Regions from separate parts of the Zooshikella sp. RANM57 genome, predicted to be linked through region 2. Evidence: predicted binding sites of a transcription regulator. Region 2 holds the regulator's gene; the other holds the start of a gene.
The links. The regulator PhoB, encoded in region 2, activates phosphate uptake and scavenging genes when phosphate is short. The targets are predictions, from matches to a motif close to TGTCATANNNNTGTCANA.

Region 1: ACQ96U_RS06515 (N-acetylglutaminylglutamine amidotransferase) is a predicted target of PhoB. The motif match lies at 5,743-5,760, and genes of this name have one in related genera.

What each region holds. Positions count from the first base shown of each region.
Region 1 covers NZ_JBOIUB010000002.1:417,275-429,704, reverse strand. The annotation lists gene ACQ96U_RS06545 (TenA family transcriptional regulator) at 1-117, shown strand, start outside; gene ACQ96U_RS06540 (SDR family oxidoreductase) at 129-932, shown strand; gene ACQ96U_RS06535 (response regulator) at 972-1,637, shown strand; gene ACQ96U_RS06530 (ATP-binding protein) at 1,615-3,066, shown strand; gene ACQ96U_RS06525 (DUF4360 domain-containing protein) at 3,121-3,786, opposite strand; gene ACQ96U_RS06520 (DUF4360 domain-containing protein) at 4,033-4,701, opposite strand; gene ACQ96U_RS06515 (N-acetylglutaminylglutamine amidotransferase) at 5,829-7,607, shown strand; gene ngg (N-acetylglutaminylglutamine synthetase) at 7,609-9,360, shown strand; gene ACQ96U_RS06505 (osmoprotectant NAGGN system M42 family peptidase) at 9,390-10,559, shown strand; gene ACQ96U_RS06500 (chemotaxis protein CheW) at 10,596-11,042, opposite strand; gene ACQ96U_RS06495 (hypothetical protein) at 11,161-11,571, opposite strand; gene ACQ96U_RS06490 (Rrf2 family transcriptional regulator) at 11,846-12,277, opposite strand; gene hmpA (NO-inducible flavohemoprotein) at 12,402-12,430, shown strand, end outside.
Region 2 covers NZ_JBOIUB010000011.1:178,754-191,183, forward strand. The annotation lists gene ACQ96U_RS20770 (serine protease) at 1-527, shown strand, start outside; gene ACQ96U_RS20775 (HDOD domain-containing protein) at 737-2,119, shown strand; gene ACQ96U_RS20780 (helicase) at 2,120-2,488, opposite strand; gene ACQ96U_RS20785 (HU family DNA-binding protein) at 2,495-2,770, opposite strand; gene ACQ96U_RS20790 (FAD-dependent oxidoreductase) at 2,903-4,027, opposite strand; gene ACQ96U_RS20795 (rubredoxin) at 4,081-4,257, opposite strand; gene ACQ96U_RS20800 (chorismate--pyruvate lyase family protein) at 4,444-5,088, shown strand; gene ubiA (4-hydroxybenzoate octaprenyltransferase) at 5,101-5,970, shown strand; gene phoB (phosphate regulon transcriptional regulator PhoB) at 6,104-6,793, shown strand; gene phoR (phosphate regulon sensor histidine kinase PhoR) at 6,814-8,100, shown strand; gene ACQ96U_RS20820 (hypothetical protein) at 8,853-9,785, shown strand; gene ACQ96U_RS20825 (phosphotransferase) at 10,039-12,430, shown strand, end outside.

The sequences.
Region 1 (12,430 bases), on a different contig from region 2:
CAGGCCATTATTCATAGTGCAAAACGTGTATATCAGCTTTATGGTCAAATGTTGCACACGTTACCTCTACCAGAGGATGTGACTGGTTATGGTAATACTTTTGCCTTAGCAGGATAGGAGGTATGGTGATGCACAATAAACCTTATCAAGGAAAATTCATTGTTTTAGTGGGTGCGACGGGAGGTATTGGCCAAGCTTTAGCAAAACGCTTGGCTGAGTCTGGTGCAACATTGTTACTTGTAGCACGCAATGAGCAGCGGCTGACCCTGCTTCAGCGAACGTTACCTGGGCAGCACCATTGTTGTGCTACTGACCTTACTTCGGCTGAAGGTAGGGAGAAAATAGTCAGTATGGTTCCCCCTTGCCAACCCCTAGACAGTGTTATTTTTACAGCAGGGATTAATGAGTTTCGTTGGCTGGAAGAACAGTCACCTGAAATGGTGAGCCAGTTAATGATGACGAACTTAACCTCGGTGATTTTACTCACGCATCTACTTTTACCTGTTGTCAAAGCACATAAAGCGCAACTGGTCTATATTGGTTCCACTTACGGTGTTATTGGTTATCCTGGATTTGCAGCCTATTGTGCGTCAAAGTTTGGCTTGCGTGGGTTTGCGCAGGCGCTTGGGCGAGAGCTGGGTAATGAAGGTGTCTCGGTTAAGTATGTTGCACCTCGAGCAACGGATACCTCGTTGAATGATGCCGCTATACGACAGCTTCTTCAGCAGACAGGCAGTCATTTAGATTCACCAGAGGTGGTTGCACAACAGGTTATGCTGGCTCTGCGTGCAAAGCGTAATGAATGGTTTATTGGCTGGCCCGAAAAGTTATTTGTTTGGCTAAACCAGCTTTGCCCTAGTCTTGTAAGTCGCGCTATACGCAAACAGTGGTCAACTATCCGCCACTGTGCTGAAGCTCAGCGTGTTGTGTAGGGATGAAAATGAGGTTTCACAGATTAAAGGAAATCACGAATGCGAGTGTTACTCGTGGAAGATGACAGTATGTTAGCGGATGGTCTGTGTGATGCGCTACAACTGTCAGGGTATACGGTTGACTGGTTGGCGCAAGGACAGCCAGTACTCAGTAGTTTGCGTCACCAGGCATTTGCGGGGGTGGTTTTGGATTTAGGATTACCTGATATGGATGGTATACAGGTTATAAAACAAATACGCCAAGCGAAAATTGATTTACCTATTTTAATTTTGACTGCACGTGATGAGATTGATGACCGGGTTCAAGGTTTAGATGCTGGTGCTGATGATTATCTGGTTAAACCCTTTGATGTGGAAGAGCTTAAAGCCCGGTTACGTGCTTTGCTACGACGATCGCAAGGGCGGCAAGATAATACCATCGTTTTTGGTGATATCACCTTAAACCCTGAAAAACACCAGGTCTATTATCAGGAACATGAAATTACGCTGAGTCGGCATGAATTTAAGTTGCTGATGATTTTATTAGGACGCCCCGGTAAAGTCTTTACCAAGGAAATCTTACAAGAGCTGGTATATGGTTGGGATAATCCACCTGAAAGTAATTCAATAGAAGTGCATATCCACCATTTACGAAAAAAATTTTATACTTCGTTAATTAAAACAATTCGTGGAGTGGGTTATTGTGTTGAAAAAGTACCTGCCTGAACCTTCTATACGTCTTTTTTTATTTTCGGGGGTGTTAGGGCTGGTACTTTTTAGCACGTTGATTAGTTTGATTATTTCTTACCGAAATTCACACCATGAAATAGAAGAGTTATTCGATGCACAACTTGCTGAACAAGCACGCGTTTTATTACCTGTCGTAGAATATTTTTACGCACAACAACAAGCGTTGAGTTCGAATAACACAGATAAAACGAAATCTGATTCGGGGGTATTCCCTTTCGCAAACCAGGTGCTCAGTAAATCGGGGCACCAAATCGTTAATGAGCCTCTGGGCCATCGTTATGAAAAAAAAATAGCCTTTCAATTTTTAACACATCAAGGAGCACTTCTTTTACATTCTGCGAGTGTACCAGAGCAGCCCTTTGTTGAACCTCAGCCTGGTTATATCAATGTTCATTACCAAGGGCATCAATGGCGTTGCTTTTTACTACAAAATCCACAGACGCAGCGTTGGCTGCTCGTTGCTGAACGAGATGATGTGCGTGGAGAACTAATTGAAGAAGTTGTTGAACAAGGAATAATGCCAATGGTCCTGCTTATTCCTTTGTTGTGTTTTTTATTGTGGCAAGTCTTACATCATGGTTTAGCACCGCTTCAGCATTTAGCCGAAGTAATTGCCAGTCGCAGTCCTGATAACCTTGATCCCGTACAGGGCATCCTTCGACGGCGGGAAATTCAACCGATTATTCTTGCCTTAAACCAGCTTTTTTTGCGATTACAACAAGCCCTTGATCGTGAAAAACAATTTACTTCAGAGGCAGCACATGAGTTAAGGACACCTTTGGCGGTTTTGGGTTTATATGCACAAAATGCATTGCAGGCAAAAGATGCAGGAACACGTGACAGTGCATTACACAAACTCATTCTTGGTATTGAACGTTGTAGTCGATTGGTTCAACAATTACTAACACAGGCACGTGTGGACAATGTACAACAGCTGACGTTTGAATCAGTTTCATTGAATAAATTAATTCGGGAAACCATTGCTGAACGTATGCCATTGGCATTGGCAAAACAACAGCAAGTTGTTTTCAATGATCATCATCAGTCTGTTGTTATCAAAGGTCAGTCGACATGGCTCAGTATTTTGGTGAGTAATCTGTTAGACAATGCGATTCACTACTCTCCTGTTGCATCAGAAATTGACGTTGAGTTGACTGAACAAAATGGAGTGATTGTGTTACAGGTTCAGGACTCAGGTCCTGGTGTAACGGATGATGATCTACAGAAGCTAACCACACGTTTTTATCGCGGAAATGCTTCTGGTGCATTGGGTGCTGGATTGGGCCTTGCGATTGTAGAGCGGGTTGTAGCATTACATCATGGTTATTTATATTTTAAAAATAGAAATGATGGATGTTCTGGTTTAATCGTGTGTATTCAATTGCCAAGCGATCAACATAAATAGGAGAATACTCTAATATAGCCGCGGATATAATAGATATTCTCCTTTCTTAATTGCTTATAAATTTACAGCATCATAAGTCTCTTTTTCTGTATTCATTGTGCATTTACGGAACTGAATACCATATTGATGTGATAGCTTGCCATCTATGGTATCTGTGGTGATTAGACCGCGTGCATTTGAATTACCACCATCATTGACTCTTAACTCGGTATTTATGACCACAGGCTCTTTGGCTCCACAGCTTGACCAAACCACTGAGTGAAGACCTAGGCGATCACTGATAAGGTAATTATCATCGTAAGGGCCATTAAAATCAGTTTTTAGGCGAGCTTCCTGTGGATACCTGGCAAAGAAATAACGGGATTGTTGAACTGCATTCACGCCGTTTTCTAAGGAAGCATATCCCCGATAATTAACATCTACAATGGTAAATGCATAACCATTGGGGATGTTAAGTTGTGCCGTTAATGTACAGTTTTTACGACTTTCACGATAAGGTACACTAGGTCCAACTTCGGCAATATAAGCATCAAATCCCAATACAAATGATTTTCCATCAGGTGCTACCGTGGTGGAAACGGTACCAGAAGGACAACCCGTACCTGAATTTTTAACCAGGTCAATAGTGACAGGTATTGAACTACTGGCAGAGGCAATAGATGCAAGCGTTAAACCTGTAAAGAGCGTAAAAACGTTAGATAAACTGAGTGCTTTAATCATCATCAATCCTTGAATAGACAGTTTTCTATTTTGGGTATATCAATCGGGTTTTTCTTTATAAAAAACAACTCAATTACATAGGAAGCGTTGTAATTTATGCATTTAAAATATGACAGCTGTAAAATGATTTAATGAAGAATATGTTGGTGTTGCAAGGTAGGAATTTAAAAGCTTCGTAACGCACGCTGAATGTGATGATTAAAACATAAATAAACAGAAGGCAGGCCCGTTGGGCCTGCTTTTATTTTAATTGAAAGATAATTCGCTGTTTTCTGCTTCACTATTCAGGTTACAACGTCTGAATTGAATACCGTATTGATGAGATAGCTTGCCATCAATAGTATCAGTTGTGATAAGGCCTCTGGCATTACGATACCGACCATTTGAAACGCGAAGTTCGGTATTAATAACAACAGGTTCTTTGGCGCCACAACTTGACCATACAACAGAGTGAAGTCCTAATCTGTCACTAATTAAATAGTTGTCATCATAAGGACCTTGAAAGTTAGTTCTCAAGCGAGCTTCTTGTGCATAACCCGCAAAGAAATAACGCGATTGTTGCATTGCCGTAACATGGCGGTCAAGTGAAGCGAAGCCTCGATAATTAACATCAACAATGGTAAATGAATAACCATTAGGGATATTAAGCTGTGCTGTGATAGTACAGTTTTTACGGCTTTCCCGATAAGGAACACCAGGCCCTACTTCGGCAATATAAGTATCGAAGCCTAGCACAAATGATTTGCCATCAGGTGCAACGGTGGTTGATACCGTACCAGAAGGACAACCCGTACCAGAGTTTCTGACTAAATCAATGGTGACAGGGATTGAACTGTCTGCTGTTGAGAGACCCGCAATGGTTAAGCTGGAGAATGCTAGAAGTGTGGCGCTAAGTTTACGTAATGTAAATTGCATGATTCATTCCTTGATAATGTTATTGTTTTACCTGCCTACTGTTTTATACCCTTCGCGAATCATTTTTAGAGCCTTCTTGACCACCAAAAATGGTAAGAATGCAGTTTATGCAGACGTATTTGACGGTCGCCCCCTAAATATCATTCGCTGTGGGCATCATGAAAAATACACCCTAATTTTACAGATACCACCATAAATATACCTTGCCCTTTTTATAACTAATATCTGTTATTTGGATGTATTTACCCTACCCTTAAGTTGTTATTTTTGGCTTTTTTGGTTGTTATAATTCGCTGATGCATGCATTGTGAGCATACAACGAGCGTCTGTCCTGGCGCTTTGACTGTTTGACTCCTAAAAAACAACGCTAAGGGTTTATACAAACGATTTTCAGTAGGTCATTACATATTATCCTCTTGTAATGACTGAGCACCGCTTGCAAATTCAGATGTAAATATTTTTAATTAGGTTTTATTTTATTTATTTTTTCTAAATTAAATTTATCTTTTGATTAAAGAGGTTTTTATTATATGTTGTTATTTTTTTAGTGTGTAACACTTATGATGCGTTCACTAAAACAGTGACCGTAAAAGCCTGCTTTTTTAGGTGTTAACTGTATTATATGCGACAAATTTTTTGCTTGATCTATAGCAAGCGTTTTGGCTTAACCTTGTGGTTAAAAGTTTGTATCTCTTATACGTTTATTCTGTGACAAAAATAAGTCAGTAGTACTTCTTTATCAAAAGGAATTTATTTTTTGTGATGGGTATCAAATTACTGTTGGGGTGGATTGTTGAGTAAGATTTTTGATGACATTGCACTACTTTAGACTATGCTTAGAAAGCTGTAATCGGATTATAATGATTTTAGTTCAAAGTATTAATCTTTGCCTTTGTAGAAGAAAGCTATTTTTAAATGCTGTATTTTTCCTGGTTTATGTTTGGTTTGGTGCGTTGCTCTGGTTTTTGCGCATTAAAATGTTTTGTGTTATAAATATTTTGTATAACAAGGATTGGCTATGGCAAGTATCACTGAGTTTGGTATGACAAGAGGGTGACAGGTACGTTGCCAGATAAATACAAACTTTAACCAGCTAAACAATTCAAAAGAGTGGATTTATACATCATATGTGTGGGATTGCAGGCGAATTTCGTTTTGATCAACAGAGTCCGGATCTTAGTTTTGCTGATGTCGCGAATAGAATGCAGGCAACACGAGGGCCTGATGCTTCTGGCATTTTTGCTCAAAATAATCAGTTGTTTGCCCATCGTCGTTTAAAAATTATGGATTTATCCCATGAAGCGCAACAGCCCATGGTTGATATGACGCTTGGATTGGGTATTGTTTTTAATGGTGCTATTTATAACTATCGGGAAATTAGAAAAAGATTAATTGATCAAGGTTATCATTTCTTTTCGGATGTTGACACAGAGGTGGTTTTAAAAGCCTATCATGCATGGGGGAAAAAATGCCTGGACCGTTTTAATGGGATGTTTGCATTTGCCATTTGGCGTATTGATGGTAGTCAGCTCTTTTTAGCACGAGATCGGCTGGGTATTAAGCCTTGCTATTATGTAAAAAATCAACAATTTTTTCGTTTCGCTTCTTTTTTGCCTGCATTATTACATAGCTCACATGTATCTCATGAGTTAGACCCAGTCGCAGTACAATTTTATTTGAATTTTCATGCTGTAGTACCTGCGCCTTCAACCCTTTTTAAAGACATACACAAGTTGCCTCCTGGTCACTGGTTAGAAGTAAAGGATGACGGCAGTGTTCAGCAAGCTTGTTGGTGGCAAGTTAATTACGAGCGATCAGCGGATCATGAAGCTCAGTCAGTAGATGACTGGCAAATGATGCTACAGGAAACCTTGCTGCAGTCGGTACGTCGCCGAAATGTGGCTGCTGTTGATGTAGGTATCTTATTATCAGGTGGTGTTGATTCTAGTTTGTTAGTGGCGTTATTAGCAGAAATTAAAGGTTCAGAAATTCAAACCTTTTCCATTGGTTTTGATGCTGTGGGAAATGAAGCCGGTGATGAATTTCAATACTCTGACATGGTTGCCAAACAGTTTGGCACGACGCATCACCGCTGGCGGGTAACTGAGCAGGAATTGCTTAACACCCTGCCTCAGGCGATTAAAGCGATGTCCGAACCAATGGTAAGTCATGACTGCATTGGGTTTTATTTACTGGCCCAAGAAGTGGTTAAACATTGCCATGCGGTCCAAAGTGGTCAAGGTGCCGATGAGATATTTGCAGGTTATCACTGGTATCCACCTTTGTTAGATACCAAGGATGCTTTTACTCGTTATCGCCAAGCGTTTTTTGATAGAAGCTTTAAAGAGTATGAAGAAACTGTTGATACTGCCTGGCGTATTGCGAGTGATGAAGCGGGAGATTGGGTTAAAGCACATTTTGCCCAGCCTGGCGCGCCACTGCCCTTGGATAAAGCCCTGCGGTTAGATACCACCGTGATGTTGGTTGAAGATCCCGTCAAACGAGTGGATAACATGACCATGGCACATGGTTTAGAGGCAAGGGTGCCCTTCTTGGATCATGAGCTGGTTGAACTGGTGGCGAAAATGCCTCCTGCGATGAAAATTCAACAAGGTGATGGCAAGTGGTTATTAAAGCGCTTAGCCAGACAATGGTTACCTGTTGAGGTGATTGATCGGCCAAAAGGTTATTTTCCTGTCCCTGCTTTGAAATATCTGAAGGGTACAGTGCTAAATCAAATTACGGAGGCGCTTCATCAACCTCAAGCTAAACAGCGAGGATTATTTAATTCCGCTTATTTAAATAAGTTATACCAAAATCCTGAAGCTCATATTACGCCATTACGCAGTTCAAAATTGTGGCAGCTAGGATTACTTGAACTTTGGTTGCAAGCACAAGGTATTTAACATGACTACCCGTTTGCGGAATCGGTCACGGATTGTACGAAAACAACAGCCTTCTTTTGAGCAGCTGCAAGCAGCTTGCTTGCGTGAGGAAAATGACCGTAGTCAGCCCCAAAATGTCACAGTGGATTGTGGTTGGGGAATATTGATTATGGGGCATACGTTTGCATCCACCGATTTGATTGCGAAGCCTTTATTAGAAGAGCCTTCAGGTCAACGAAATATTGCTTTTTATGTTGATCAGCCTCATGTGCTTTTAGCCAATGCACCACAGTCATTTTTTTTAGACCCGTCTGATACCTATCGTTTATGGATGACAAATTATCGACCTCGGCAACGTATTATCAGTAGTATTACCGTTCGGCGTGCGACGTCGAGTCTTGATGCAGAAGCATTGAATACCATTTTATTAAAACGAGGTATGGTCCCTATTCCGATTAAGCATATTTTACAACACCGACGTTCAAAGAAATTGTTGTATTTGGTGGCAGTAGACCGAAAGTCAGGCGAAGTGGTAGGTACGGTGATGGGGCTTAATCATGAAAAGTTATTTGATGACCCCGATAAAGGCAGTAGCCTGTGGTCTCTAGCGGTTTCGCCAGAGTGTAAACACAGTGCAGTGGGTGAAGTGTTGGTGCGTTATCTTGTTGAATATTTTCAGGTTCGAGGATGCCAGCTTCTGGATTTGTCTGTGTTACATGATAATACAAGTGCCAAAGCACTCTATAAAAAGCTGGGTTTTGAGCGTTTAAATACCTTTGCGGTTAAAAAGAAAAATGCCATTAATGAAAAATTATTTGTAGGGCCTCAGGCTTGCCTAAAGCTAAATCCTTACGCCCAGATTATTATTGATGAAGCACTGGCTCGTGGTATAGAAGTTGTTGTTGATGATGCGGCTGAAAGTTTATTTACCTTACGCCATGGCGGGCGAGTTATTCGTTGTAATGAGTCATTAACGGATCTTACCTCTGCCTATGCATGTAAGCTTTGCCAAAATAAATGGTTGACGCATAAGACGTTAATGCGTGCTGGGTTAAAAGTACCTGAGGCCTTGTTGGTTGACGATGACAATACCGAAAAAATTCAGGATTTTATTGATAAAGTAGGATCAGTGGTTGTTAAACCCTTGGATGCTGAGCAAGGTCAAGGTATATCCGTGGGGCTCTCAACGCTGGATGAAGTGAAGACTGCCATTCAGTATGCGAAACAAGTGTCCTCCCAGGTGTTACTGGAAAGCTTTCATCATGGGCTGGATTTACGAGTGTTGGTGATTGATGATCAGGTTGTTGCGGCTGCTATTCGAAAGCCTGCTGAAATTGTGGGGGATGGGGCGAGCTCTATTCGGCAATTAATTAGCAAACAGAGTCGGCGCCGTCAGGCTGCAACGGGTGGTGAGAGTACAATCCCTGTCGATCAGGAGACCATTCGTTGTGTTAAGCAGGCTGGATGGACGATAGATGATGTATTACCACAAGGAGAAGTGCTCCAGGTACGAAAAACGGCTAATTTGCATACGGGAGGCACGTTGCACGATGTAACGGATAGCTTGCATCCGGATATTGCTCAAGCAGCTCTGGAGGCGACGAAAGCCTTAGGTGTGCCTGTTGCTGGCATTGATTTTATGGTGCCTGATCCTGGGCAAGCTATTTATGTCATTATTGAAGCAAATGAACGGCCAGGCTTGGCAAATCACGAACCGCACCCGACTGCGCAACGGTTTGTGGATATGTTATTTCCTATGACGAAACAGCATTAAGCTATCCAGCTGGAAGGATTAATCCTGCTATGAATAAAGGCATCGATATTCCAATTGATATGGCGTATTTGCAACAGGTTATGTTAGAACTGTTTGCAATCCCCTGCCCTACAGGATTTACAGATCGTGTGGTTTATTATGTTTGTAATAAGTTACAAGAGCTGGGTATTAGTTATGACTTAACCCGACGAGGCACGATTCGCGCGCACTTAAAAGGGGCTGAACAACGTCCTGATCGGGCGATTGTGACTCATCTTGATACTATTGGCGCGATGCTGCGTGAAGTTAAAGGCAATGGACGGCTGAGTATTACGCCGATTGGCCACTGGTCAAGCCGGTTTGCGGAAGGTGCTCGGGTGACTATTTTTTCTGATGACAACAGCTTTCGAGGAACCGTTTTGCCCCTGTTAGCGGCAGGACATGCTTTTAATGAGGCCATCGATAGTCAACCCATTAATTGGGATCAGGTTGAGGTGCGTATTGATGAACATGTTTATACGGCTGATGATGTATATAAACTAGGTTTAGATGTTGGCGACTTTATTGCTTTTGATCCTAATCCTGAACTCTTGGACAATGGGTATATCGTATCTCGACACTTGGATAATAAAGCAGGCACTGCAGCGCTTCTTGCCGCTTTGAAAGCTGTTCTTGAATATAACATACCTTTGGCGATTGATTGTCACCCGATTTTTACGCTGACGGAGGAAGTTGGTTCGGGGGTGGGCCATGCTTTGGATGAAATGGTGACAGAGTTTGTTGGCGTTGATATTGCGCCTGTTGCACCTGGTCAGAACTCGACAGAGTTTGGCGTCACGGTTGCTCTAAAAGACTCCAGTGGTCCTTTTGATTATCACCTGTCGAGACATCTCATCAATTTATGTAAAGCGAAAAATATACCCTATCAGCGCGATGTATTTCGTTTTTATTATAGTGATGCGTTATCTGCTGTGCAGGCAGGTCATGATATTCGTCACTCACTCATCACCTTTGGCACTGATGCCACCCATGGTTACGAGCGAACACACTTATCGGCGCTTGAGTGCGTGGCAAAATTATTGGTAGCTTATATGGAAAGTGGTCCAGCACTCGACAGTGATAAAGTGGATGCCGCGCCAATGGAAGAATTTGCTAAACAACTTAAGCCTGAAAATATGCCGAAAAAAAATACCAGTGTGCCAGACATTAACAGTCTTTGATCTTTTGGGTAAATGTTGCTTTGATGGCGTGTAAGGTTAGTCTGATTTATTGAAGGTGAGGTAATTATGAATAAATGTAGGGATATCAATAGCACAAAATATCTGGTCATTTATTTCAACTGAACCAATGATAAGTTTGTAGGGGTCATCAAGTGGGGATTCGCTTTGTTCAATAATGTCTTCAGTGACATTTAAAATTTCACCGACACCATCAACTTTAAGTCCGTAAATACCATGATTGATTTCGTACGTGATGATTTTTTGATCGTGTGTTGGGTTAGTATAATTCAAATGTAGTATACTGCTGGCATCGATCAGGGTAAGTATTTCACTACGGTAGTTAATAATACCACTTACAAACTCAGGAGCGCCTGCAACACCAACAGGCGCAATGAAGTCGAGGATTTCTCTGATCACGCTGGTTTCGTGAAGACACCACACCTCACCAATCTGAATCGTTAGCCATTGTTTTGTCTGAGACATAACGCTCGCTTGTGTTGGTGTATTTATTAGTCAAGTATAGTCAACTATGATCAGGTGACTTCAAAAAATACTTTTTTTTTACACTTTTGATGTCACCAGCTTTTACTCAAAAAAGGGATTACCCTTCTGCTTTTTTTAGTGATGCCTTGATAAGTACTTGCCAAATAATGGCGGTGTTTGTGTTAGGATCTACCCGACGACGTGTTTGTTGCTGATTGGGTTTGATGATCTGTTCGGGGAGGAAGAGATAATCATTGCTTTTTAAAGAGCGATTTGATTTTAATTTGGCTAATAAAGAGAGTTTTCCATCAGGTAATGTTGTGAGTAGAAACTCCAAATGGGTTTTCTGGTCTGACAAGAAAATACTGGCTTCTTTATTGCTTTCCAAGTCAAGCGAAATGGTATCGAATTGCTGTTTGCCTACCTGCAGTTTACCTTGTAAATGATATAAGCCATCAGCCATATTAAAAGGGGCATACATTAAAAAAATACTGGTAATGCCGACCAGCAGCATACGATTAAGCAGCATAAAACTTATATTCCTGATAAATATAGGGTTTCCTGAAGCATGTTTTAATGTGAGTCATAAGAAAAAATATTATAGGGAACTTGCGGTGTAACGACAGCCTTTTAGCTGGATAATTGCTGTTTGCTTTAAGTAATTATTCGCTTTGTGACGTGGTTTAATGTTTTCACTGGGCATGGCGATAAGAGTTGTGGCAAATATAACCACAATCTTAAGGGTACCTCTAAAAAAGTATGTTTTTAGAGGTACCCTTAAAGTTTGGTACGTTTTTATTAATTTATGAAGGAATAGTCAATAACTGGATCAATTCTGTTTTATTTTGGGTGATATCTTCCAAGGTATAGCGATCCATTTCGAGCAAAAACGCTTCCATCGCTTTTGCCAAAGCCTGTTGTAGTGCGCAGTGTTCAACCAGTTTACAACGAGGTGTATGGCATTCAACGGCTTGCAAGTTACCTTCTAAGGCCCGAATAACATCGCCGAGTACAATCTCACAGGGTTTCTTTGCCAACCGAATCCCCCCACCTTTACCTCTCACGCTATAAATAATCCCAAGTCTTGTGAGTTGGTTGACGACCTTTACCAAATGGTTTCGTGAAATGTCATAGCGTATAGCCACATCGCCAACACTGGTCAATGAGTCGGCGGGTAATGTAGTCAGGTAAATGAGGGTTCGTAAACCATAGTCGGTGTATTGAGTAAGCTTCATACAGGGTCAATGCAGTTAACTAAAATCACTTGCTTCAGGTTAAATATATATTTAAGATGCATATTTTAAAATATGTATTTGAAATATAACTTTAAAATAACCGCTTACCTTGGAGCTTAAGAACATGCTTGACGCACAAACCATTGCTACTGT
Region 2 (12,430 bases):
ATCCTGATCCAGGTAAACCCGACCCAAATGATCCAGACGATCCTAATAAACCAGACCCTAACGATCCAAGTGATCCTAACGACCCGGATGGTCCTGACTGGCCTGACCCAAGCGATCCTAGTGATCCTAACGACCCAGATGGTCCTGATTGGCCTGATCCAAGTGACCCGAGTGATCCTAACGACCCGGATGGTCCTGATTGGCCAGATCCAAGCGACCCGAGTGATCCTAACGACCCGGACGGTCCTGATTGGCCAGATCCAAGCGACCCTAGTGATCCTAATGACCCGAATGATCCAGACATCCCAGTGCCACCACAACCACCTGGTGATGGTGATGACCCAGGTATCCCTGTACCACCACAACCACCCGGTGATGGCGATGGTGATGACCCAGGCATTCCTGTACCACCACAACCACCCGGTGACGGCGATGGTGATGACCCAAGCATTCCTGTACCACCACAACCACCCGGTGATGGTGATGATGATCTACCGCCACCACCACCGCCTCCATCCTACTTTTAATCTTACCCTCCCCAGAGTTTCACTCTGGGGTTCTTCCTCTTACTTTCTCAGATTTCACAGTAACAAGGCTGTTCATACTTAAATACCCACTTATTTAATTAAAAGGTCAAAGGGTTACGTAGTTTTTTGCCATTCTTTACTACGATCAGTAGCTCTTTGACTACACTAATTGAAAGATTTAATCGTTTAGTCGGAAAGGTACAAGTCCAATGCCTATTCCTGAGCAAGTTCAAAAACTGCTGGAAAGCGAGCATATTTCATATGGTATTACAGGACATGAGCAAATTATGAGGCCAGCTAACACTCTCCCACCTAATGTCGCAGTGTCTGTTGTGTTAGAGGATGAAGAAGGGAAACTACAACTTATCTTTCCTCATGATCACCTCATTGACTTAAACACATTAAATGAGCGTTTGGGTCGCAACCTGACAGCTATTTCGCCAGATAAACTACAGCATATTCTGCAAAGCCAAGGGGTTGATGCATTACCAGGTATTCCACAATTAACAGGGTTTGCAACTATTGTTGATGATCGTTTATTTGATCATAGCGAGCTTTATTTAGAGTCTGGCCAATTAGGTCACTTCATCAAAATAAGAATGGCTGACTTTAAACAAATTCTGCAAAACGCAACCCCCATGCAAGTAACAGAAAAACTTCCCAACAGGCCACTTACCACTGATGCAAATACGGATGTTAAAGAATTAACCTTAGCCGTAGAAAATTTTACTTCATTACGGATTAAACAGCGGCTGGAACAAACCATAGAAATTCCACCATTACCTGAAACCGCACAACGAATTATTAAACTGCGTGTGGACCCAAATGCAGCAGTTAAGGATCTTGTTGATATTGTTGAACGTGATCCAAGTCTCGCCGCACAGGTCGTAAGCTGGGCCTCCTCTCCTTACTATGCAGCCCCAGGTCGGGTCCGCTCCATTGAAGATGCTATTGTCAGAGTGCTTGGTTTTGATTTAGTGATTAACTTAGCGATTGGTCTATCGTTAGGTAAAGCATTACAGCCGCCAAAAGATCACCCTCATGGTTTCACGCCTTATTGGCATCAAGCGGCGTTTACCGCAACAGCCGTTGAGTCCCTGGTACGTCAAATCCCATTAAAAAAACGTCCAGAACTTGGACTTTCTTATCTATGTGGGTTACTGCATAACTTTGGTTATTTAGTGTTGGCCTATGTTTTTCCACCTTATTTTTCACTGATTTGTCGCCATATCGAAGCCAATCCACATATTAATCATGTCGATATTGAGCGACATATCATTGGTGTATCCCGAGACCAAATTGGTGGTTGGTTAATGCAAATTTGGGATATGCCAGAAGAGGTTTGCACGGCAATTCGCTATCAAAACGAAGCGGAATACTCAGATGATCACCAGGAATATCCACATTTATTAAATATCACTGGGCGGCTTTTACGTCAGCATGGTATAGGTGATGCTCCCGATGAAGGGATTATTCCTCAATTATATGAGTCTTTAGAGCTAAACCCTGCAAATGCCGCCAATGCTGTCGCTTCAATTGTTGAATGTGAAAGTGAAATTGAACAGCTTAGTCAGTTTTTTAAATCAGCTTAACTATCGAGGTATCCAATATTTAGCAATTCCCTGAAACCACATAACCTGACTAAGATCACCCGTCACAATTAATTGTTTTTCTTGAATGGCTTGCATAAAAGCAAGCTGAGCATTTTTTGCTGTTAATACGGCAAGTCCAGTAGCCGCATTTTTAAACGAAATAGCAAAGTCGTGTTGATCTGCAACACCTGATCGGCTCAAAATTTGCTGATTTTCAATGATAAAGTGACGGGCAACACGCTGATCATCCGTCTGAAATTGTACAGTCAATCGTTTATCATCTAATTTTTTCCGTAGTTTTTCATTGCGCTTGCTGGCACGCCCCATTAATAAACCCATTATCCATAGCAACATTTTAAGCTTTATCATATTACTTCACCCATTCACTGTTTCTTTTAGTTTTTTACCAGCTTTAAAGCTCACTGTATTTGTTGCGGGAATTTCAATAGGCTGACCTGTTTGTGGGTTTTTACCCATTCGAGCCTTTCGATGCTGCTTGGAAAATGAACCAAAGCCAATAAGTACAACATCCTCTTCTCGGCTGAGCGCTAATAGAATTTCATCAAGAATTGAGGTTAATACGTGAGAAGCTTGTTCTTTTGTCATTGATGTATGATCAGCAATTGCAGAAATTAATTCTGGCTTATGCACACTTTGTCCCCCGCTATTTTTAAGCGCCATTTATTTTTTTAGAGGTGCTGATTCGTTTGGTCAAAATTTCTTTTACTCCATTTTTTTTACAACGTTGTTAATTATCAAATAAGGATGCACAAGAGGTATGACTTAACACGTTGATAGTTTTTTATTTAATGTATATTTTTCTTTTACATAGTGCCCTGTTAATGCATACCCTAATAATTTTTCTTCTTGCACAAAGCAAGCTCTTACATCCAAGCCTTCACCATGAATCTGCCATTGCCCCAAACTACCTTTAGGAGGTGGACATACCACAACCGGGCAAATAGGTGTTTTAACCCCCACAGGCATCGGCCCATAATGCAGCGGTGTAGGATGCCCCGCTAAAGTTCGCGCTAACGTTTTGGCACATGCCATGAGCGGTGCAACATACAATAGTACATGGCCATCTACCTCGGCACAGTCTCCCAACGCAAATACATCTGGTTCAGATGTTTCCAGCAAATGATTCACCTGAATACCTTCATTGACGGTTAGCCCAGCTTCCAACGCCATAGCAACATGTGGCTTAATGCCTATTGCTGATAACACGACATCAGCATGAATAAGCTCGCCATTAGTAAGGACTAACTCAAGCCCATCCTCAGCACGATTAACTTCGGCTAAACCTACTCCAAAATAAAAGTGTACACCGAGTGTCTGCAAACAAGTTTGTAGTGGTGCAGCCACATCAGGAGGTAAAAGCTTTGGCATCAAGGTATGACTTTGGGATATCACCGCTACATGGTGCTCAGCAGCAGCCAAATCATTAGCAAACTCACACCCCACTAAACCACTACCGACAATCACCACACGCTTTTTACCGGATATCGCTTTACGAAAGATCTCATAGGACTGCAAATTGTTTACCGAGTAAACTTCCTCAATGCTATCCCCTTCAACCTCAAGCGGTAATACATCTGCCCCCCACGCTAAAACCAACTGTCGATAACGTAGCGCATCGCTTCCTATCTTGATCACATGCTGCTGTGGATTAATGGCTGTCACACGAGTATTGGTCAGGATAGAAGCATTTAACTGTTCAGCCATTTCATTCGCATCTGCCGAATCAATGTGTTTCCGGCTCATACCGATAGACAGCATTGGCTTAGAGTAATAACGACCATCATCAGCCGTAATTAATGTAAGCGGCGAATGCGGATCATGCTTTCTGAATTCTTTGGCAAGGGTATAACCCGCTAGCCCAGTTCCGATAATAATGAGCGGTTCCATGGTACGTTTGACCTGTTGATTTATTATTTCTTAATGATTAGCACTTCCCAATATTATTCAAGAAGAATCATTTCAAAGTCTTGTTTGCTTACACCACAGTCAGGACAAACCCAATCTTCAGATATATCCTCCCACCGTGTTCCAGGGGGAATATCATCATCTGGCCAACCATCTGCCTCATCATAAACGAAGCCACAGACTGTACACTGCCACTTACGAAACGCTTCCATGCTCACACAAGTACCTCTCTAAACCATGATTGATGGCTAAAGCCAGAATAACGTATGGATTGTAGTGGTTCCAGACGAAACCAATGACTCTATTGTCACGTGATTAACCCATGCCAACAGGAAAATTAACTTTCTGCAGTTTACACCTTGCAACATCAATCATATTCAAGCATCCTGCTGCGAATTATGAGCTTCAATCACTACTCCAACATGCAGTTTTTTAGTGAACGTTTATGGCACCCTACCCACGTATGGCATGCTCAAGATCTATTATGCCCTCGTCTTAAATACTGGCTGAATCATCCTGGTTCATTGACGGATCGATTGACTCGCCATTTTAACAGCAAGGCCACCGTTCACCTGCTTAACCAACAATGGTTATCCGCGTCTGAAGAAGAACAACAGTATCTGGGTATTAAAGCTGACACATTAACCAATATTCGGGAAATTACGCTTTTTGTCAGACAGCAGCCTTGTATATTGGCGCGTACTGTGATTCCTAAAGAAACACTGAGTGATAATTTCCAAGAATTACTTACCTTAAATGAGCAACCTCTGGGCCACTTTTTATTTAGTAAAACCAGTATTAAACGTTTACCACAATTTGAACTGACAAAGTTGAATACAACTGAGTTACCCATTCCCCACAACTTACAGTTACCCTCAGCACAAGTATGGGGTCGCCGATCCAAATTTTTACTCGATCAACAACCACTGATGATCACTGAGTATTTCTTACCCTTTTTACTTCACAACATCCAAAGCGAACAAATTGGCAACCCAGCTGCAAGTGATATACTAACTACCTCATCGCCTTCAAATGATCATTAAAAAAACGTCAATATGCGTGTAATCCAGCAACAATGGCCCCGCCTATGGGCTTATAGTCAACTTATGCGGCTAAACCGCCCTATTGGTACCTACCTCTTACTTTGGCCCACACTATGGAGTCTATGGATTGCAGCACAGGGATTGCCGAATATAGAGCTGGTCATTATTTTTTCATTGGGTGTTTTTTTAATGCGCAGTGCAGGCTGTGTCATCAATGACTTTGCTGATCGTCATTATGATGGCCATGTCAAACGAACTCAGCTACGCCCATTAATTACTGGAAAGGCCTCAGCAACAGAAGCAATTTGGCTATTTTTTGTTTTAGTACTACTTTCATTTCTACTGGTTCTGCAAACTAACACCTATACCGTACTGCTATCTTTTGGTGCACTTGCACTTGCAACCTGCTACCCATTTATGAAGCGATATACCCACTTCCCACAAGTTGTATTGGGGGCAGCGTTTTCTTGGAGCATTCCAATGGCATTTTCGGCACAAACAGGTGAATTATCAGTGACTACCTGGTTACTTTATGCCGCGAATTTGTCATGGACAGTAGCCTATGATACCCAGTACGCTATGGTTGATCGTGATGATGATTTGCAAATCGGTATAAAGTCCACTGCAATATTGTTTGGTCGTGCGGATAACCTGATTATTGCTATTTTACAGCTACTTGCATTACTGTTGATGGTTATTGTAGGCATTATCCAACAGCTTGACTGGCCATTCTATACTGGTCTTATTGCTGCTAGTTTGCTATTCATTTACCAGCATTACTTGACACATGGACGTAACAGAGAGCGTTGTTTTCTTGCGTTCTTGAATAATCATTGGGTCGGATTACTCATTTTCCTGGGCACTATGACTGCTTTTTGGTAACAGTTAGGACCATTTGGCATATCTGCTAAATGCCTAAAAGGTTTCAATCAACAGCCTTTTATTTGTCATTTAATTGTAACAAACAGTCTGTGTAATGAGTTGCTGACCCGTAGAGCGAAGAGAAGGCTTGAACATGGTTGGCAAAAAAATACTTATTGTTGATGATGAAGCCCCAATCAGGGAAATGATTGCAGTCGCCCTAGAAATGGCTGGCTATGAATGTCTGGAAGCAGACAATACACAGGATGCGCACGGTATTATCATTGACAAAAAGCCAGACCTAATTCTGCTGGACTGGATGTTACCTGGTACCAGTGGAATAGAATTGGCTCGGCGCTTACGAAGGGACGAAATGACGGCTGGCATTCCTATCATTATGCTGACCGCAAAAGGAGAAGAAGACAATAAAATACAAGGCTTAGAGGTTGGTGCAGATGACTATATCACCAAACCATTTTCACCACGCGAACTCGTTGCTCGCCTAAAAGCAGTCTTACGCCGCTCAGGTGCTCAAGAACCACAAGAACCCATTCGTGTTGAAGGACTTGAACTTGACCCTGTCAGCCACCGAGTAACAATCAATGGCAAACCTACCGATATGGGGCCTACTGAATATCGCCTGCTACAATTTTTTATGACTCATCAAGAACGTGCCTATACCCGAAGTCAACTACTTGATCAAGTATGGGGAGGCAATGTGTATGTTGAAGAGCGAACTGTTGATGTCCATATCCGCCGTCTGCGTAAAGCACTAGGTAATGGCCATGACCGCTTGATACAAACGGTGCGCGGTACAGGTTATCGTTTTTCCACCAAAGGTTAGTCAGTATAGATTGGTAAACCATGCCACAACGATTGTTTTTTGGGGCAGTCATTGTAGTCATCTTTGGGCTTGCCATTGATGAGCTTGCTTGGACCCTAGTTGTAACTTTGAGTAGTTATCTCTTCTGGACCTTAGTACAGGTTTATAAATTAAACCATTGGCTTCAGGAAAGTGAGCTCACCAATAATGAACCACCAGAAAGCCGAGGTATCTGGGGAGAAATCTTTGATGCTATCTACCGACTCCAACGCAGCCATCAAAAGTCCCGTGCTCGCTTACAAGCAGTTATTGATAGAGTACAAGACTCAACGGCTGCACTTTCTGATGCTGTAGTCATGATTGATAGCCATGGTAATTTGGAGTGGTGGAACCATGCCGCCGAAAAGCTATTAGGGTTTCGTTCGCCCGTAGATCGAGGTCAGCTCATCACCAACCTGATTCGTGATCCTGTATTTTGTAAGTACTTTGAAGAAAAGCGCTATGCAGATCCACTTGAGATACCCTCACCCATTACAGAACAGATCCATCTACTCTTTACGATCACGCTATTTGGTCGAAACGACCGGTTACTGTTAGCCCGGGATATCACCCGCTTACATAACCTTGAACAAATGCGCAAAGACTTTGTTGCCAATGTATCCCATGAACTACGTACACCACTGACCGTTATCCGAGGTTATTTAGAAACCTTTGCTGATAATGCGGATAACCTGCCTGAACGATGGCTTCGTGCAATTCACCAAATGCAACAGCAATCTGATCGGATGGAAAATCTGGTGAGTGATTTATTATTGTTATCTCGTTTAGAAACCAGTGATAAAATTAGTGACCCTAAAGAGGTCAATATAGAAAAACTACTCACTAATATTATTAATGATGCTAAAGCCCTTAGTGGTGAAAAACAGCATAAAATTAGTTTTGTCTGTTGCCAAAATGCCATTTTAATGGGTTATGAACGAGAGCTTCACAGTGCATTTTCTAACTTAATTTTCAATGCTGTCAAATACACGCCCCCCAAAGGCGCTATTGATGTGCATTGGTGGGAAGATGAAAAAGGAGCACACCTGTCAGTAATGGACGATGGTGTTGGCATTGATCCTAAACATATTCCACGTCTAACAGAACGTTTTTATCGGGCAGATGCCAGTCGATCGAAAATGACTGGAGGAACAGGATTGGGCCTCGCGATAGTCAAACACGTCCTACTGCGACATTATGGGCGTCTCGAAATCATCAGCGAATTAGGTAAAGGCAGTACATTCACCTGTCATTTTTCCCCTCAGCACTTGATGGAAAATGCAGCTTGAGACCTTCATAGTGATTAAAGCAGCCCATACTTTAGATAAATAGCAACTTATCCCCTTCACCAATCATTTTTAGTGTTTGCCTGTCAGACAATCATGTCATACCTACTTTTTATTAAACGTTTTTTCATTCAATTCTCTATACTCACCTTAAAACTCCCCACCACAAACAAACTCACCATATTCTTTCAGCGATTTTGTCTAACAATCTAATTAACACAAAAAAACAATAACAAACATGTTGTATACATTTTAAATATTTATATAATGATAATTGGATCTGAAGTCATAATACGTAGATCAGGGTATGCATTGAACTCACTCTATCAGGTAATACTGAAACACCTATAATGCAATATGATCTTTCAATAACCACCATTCAAACCTGTTGTTATACGTGGCACGTTAGACCTGCTTAGGGTATAGGAGGCATACCTACAACAAATGATTTATAAAGGTGACATTAATGAAGAAGGTAAATAACATACCCTAAAATCATTACCAAAGGTTATGTTAGTTAATAAAGCAAACTGTTGTATTGAATATAATTATTGTCAACTAAATCATTATCCATATACATAAAACCCTGAAGTGATCCGTAAAAAGAATAGCTAACTAATAATAAATAATAAGCCTTGGGCAAAGTACTCAAATAGCTTTATAAAATAATAAAAGCACTTGAGGAGGGAGAACACATGCTGATTCAACAGGAGTAATCTCCACACATTTATCGTAGGGAAACAGGAGATCTTTACATGGCACAGGCAAACACACTTTCTCACAACTCCCCTTTGCTTAATCGACTATATGCCTGGGCAAAAGAGCGCTTTCCACTAGCCAACGCCTTATTAGCAATATCACTATATTTAGCAATTTCAGCTATAGCCAAACACAGCTCATCAGAAGCGATACCAATATGGCATGATATTACCAATTGTTTTGCCGCAGTAAGTATTTTTTTATTATTGCGTATTCTTGATGAACATAAAGACTATAAAATTGATAATAAATTTCATGCTGACCGTGTTCTACAACAAGGCTATATTAGTCTATATCATCTAAAAATTCTCGGTGTTATTGCATTTATTATCACAGGCTTATCAACCCTGGCAGTTGAGAGAGATGATTTATACTCTTTACAGTCCTGGCTATTAATGCTTGGCTGGTTAACCCTTATGACATTTGAATTTTTCAGCTCTAAGTGGCTTAACCAACACCTTATTAGCTATAGCTTTTCACATATGTTAATTATGCCTCTCATTGGCTTGTGGTTTTATTTTCTAGCAGGTTATAACGCAATTAACTTAAGTTTAATTTCTCTCATTATGTTACTTTTCTTCTTTTCGGGTTTTTCATTCGAATTTGTGCGAAAAACAAAGTCACATGAAGAAGAAAATAAAAACATTCCAACTTACTCATCCATTTTGGGTATATCACAAGCTATTACATTAGTTGTCTGTTGCGTATTTGCTGTAAGCCTATTTTCCATACTGTTAATTTATTACTTTTTAACAAGCTATTGGTGGATCTACACTATCATTATAGGCACATCCCTACTATGCTTATTGTTTCTTACCCGCTTTTCAATCTCACCCAGTATACGAGCCCGTCGATACAATGAAGCTGCCGTAGGCATCCATATTCTTTGTAGCTTATGGATGGTCATTACTTCAAGTTCGATAAGTTAACTTAGTAATGAACTAATAGTAAATCAGCAACTAAGTATGCAATGAGCTATATAAGTTATTATGGAACAAAACAAACCGATAGCAGCCGACTACAATATTAAACAATTTATTTAATACATAAATTAATAAAAGAGTTAAAAATTCTTTTATTGGTAAAAAATCCATAAAATTACATCATACACATATAGCTTTTTGTGAGAAAAAATAACGTAAGAATACCCTAGATAGGGTATAAAATGGCAGGAAAGGATGTATGACTGCACCTAAAATAGTAATACCCAAAACGTCTGAAGAAACTTTAGAGCTGACTAGCACACATTCATTAGAAAGAATTCCTGCGCGCGGTCGTTATACTGAAGAAGCAAGGCAAACTCGTTTAGACTTCCTAAAAGGAAAGTCAGGACAGTCGCTCACAGGCGTTGGGAAAACCTCATTACGCGCAGATCAACTAAGATTTAATATAGAAAACTTTGTTGGCTCAGTCGAAGTACCTATTGGGCTTGCAGGTCCACTTTTATTTAATGGACAACAAGCAACAGGGTCTATTTACACCCCATTAGCGACTACAGAAGGTGCGCTCGTTGCTTCTGCTACACGTGGGGCTACCGCTATATCAAAAAGCGGCGGTGTTAATACAGCTGTATTATCCCAACGTATGATCCGCTCACCTTTTTTTAAGTTTGACTGTCTGACAAGTGCCTTACATTTCTCAGAATGGCTGAGAAAACATTTTATCGCTATAAAAGAAAAAACTCGCCAACGTTCTCGACATGCCGAACTAATAGAATTAAAACCATTAATTCTTGGGCGTATTATTCATTTAAATTTTATTTACCAGACAGGGGATGCCTCTGGGCAAAACATGACAACCAGTTGCACGTGGCATGCGTGTCAGTGGATTCTGCAAGAATATCAACCCCGTCATACTATTGAACAATTTTTTATTGAAGCGAACCTAGCCAGTGATAAAAAAACATCTTTTCAAAGCTTTTTATCTGGGCGAGGGACCCGCGTTATTGCTGAAGCTCATATCCCAGAAACTGTCTTACAACGAATATTAAAAGTTTCAGCCAAGGACTTAGTTTCAGCTTATCAAGCGGGTGTCACAGGTAGCATACAAGCTGGAATTCCAGGCGTTAATGCTAACGTAGCCAATATTATTGCTGCTATTTTTACTGCGACTGGACAAGATGTTGCGTGCGTTCATGAATCCAGTCTGGCTCATCTTCATATTGAACAAACAGAACAAGGAATTTATGCCAGTTTATTATTACCAGGGTTAGTCGTTGGTACAGTCGGTGGAGGTACAGGCCTTCCACAACAACAAGAGTGTCTTGCACTGTTAGGTTGTGCAGGCAGTCACCAGTCAGTGCGTTTTGCTGAAATTATTGCAGGTTTTTGTTTATCACTTGATCTTTCAACACTATCAGCTATCGCCAGTGGTCAGTTTGCTGCAGCCCATGATCGTTTAGGCAGAAATCGCCCGATAAAATTCTTACGGAAAGAAGAACTAACACCTTCATTTTTTCAAACGCATATGGGGGAAAATTTCAACGCGTTGGAACACATAGAAATTAGTGAAGCGCCCTGTCATGCAGAAAGTATTGTCTGCCGCTTAACATCAGAACATACCACGAAATTTCTTGGTTTATTACCTGCCAGTTTGTATTTCCAGCACCAACATCAACCTCTTCAGGTTATGTTAAAAATTAAGCCGACTGATGAAGAAGCGATTCACACACTGCAGACCTTGGCGCAATTCTGTGATCCACGCTTGGCAGAAGAAATTAAGCGTGCTGGTGGCAGCTCATTCTTCAAAGGTTGTCATCAACGTGAAATGCAACTGTATCAGTTAAACGACACTCGCTTTATAAATATTTCACCTCAATGTTTTGGTCAATACCAAAATAAAGAGCGAGAAATTTACTTTCTGGTGCTGGAATGGCTGGATTCATTAACCTTGATGAATACTGTTGATAATCTAGCAGGCTGGCATGAAACACACATCATGACAGCCATTGCCGATATCGCAAAATTTCATAGCTTATTTCTAGGACAAAAACAGCAGGCTTTCGAACAGTTCAACCTCTGCGTAATGAACCAAACCAAAATGGTACAGCTTCAGCCTCTTTGGCGGCTATTGCAAAACCATGGGTTTAACGAGTTTCCAGAGTGGTTTTCAGAGCAAGATCAACACCAATTGAAACTAACCTTAGAAAACCTGCCTATGTGGTGGGGTATTTTAGATCGACAACCCAAAACGCTTATTCATGGTGATTTTAATCCACGCAATTTAGCGTTTCGTGAAGTAAATAACCAACTGACATTATGTGCCTGGGATTGGGAGCTAGCCACCTGGCACTTACCACAACGAGACTGTGTTGAGCTGTTAGCATTTACCTTAAAACCAGAACAAGTAACACCAGCCTATTTACTGAAATTCAGTGAATTTCACCGACAGCAATTAGAAAAGGCAGCCAATACCACCTTAGATAAAACCCAGTGGCATATGGGTTTTCACTACAGTTTATTGGATTTTACGGTTAACCGACTTGCACACTATTGGCTGGCAAATACCCTGCAAGATTATCCATTTATGACCCGCCTGACAGCAACGACCTTAGCCATGATCAATGCGCTGGAAT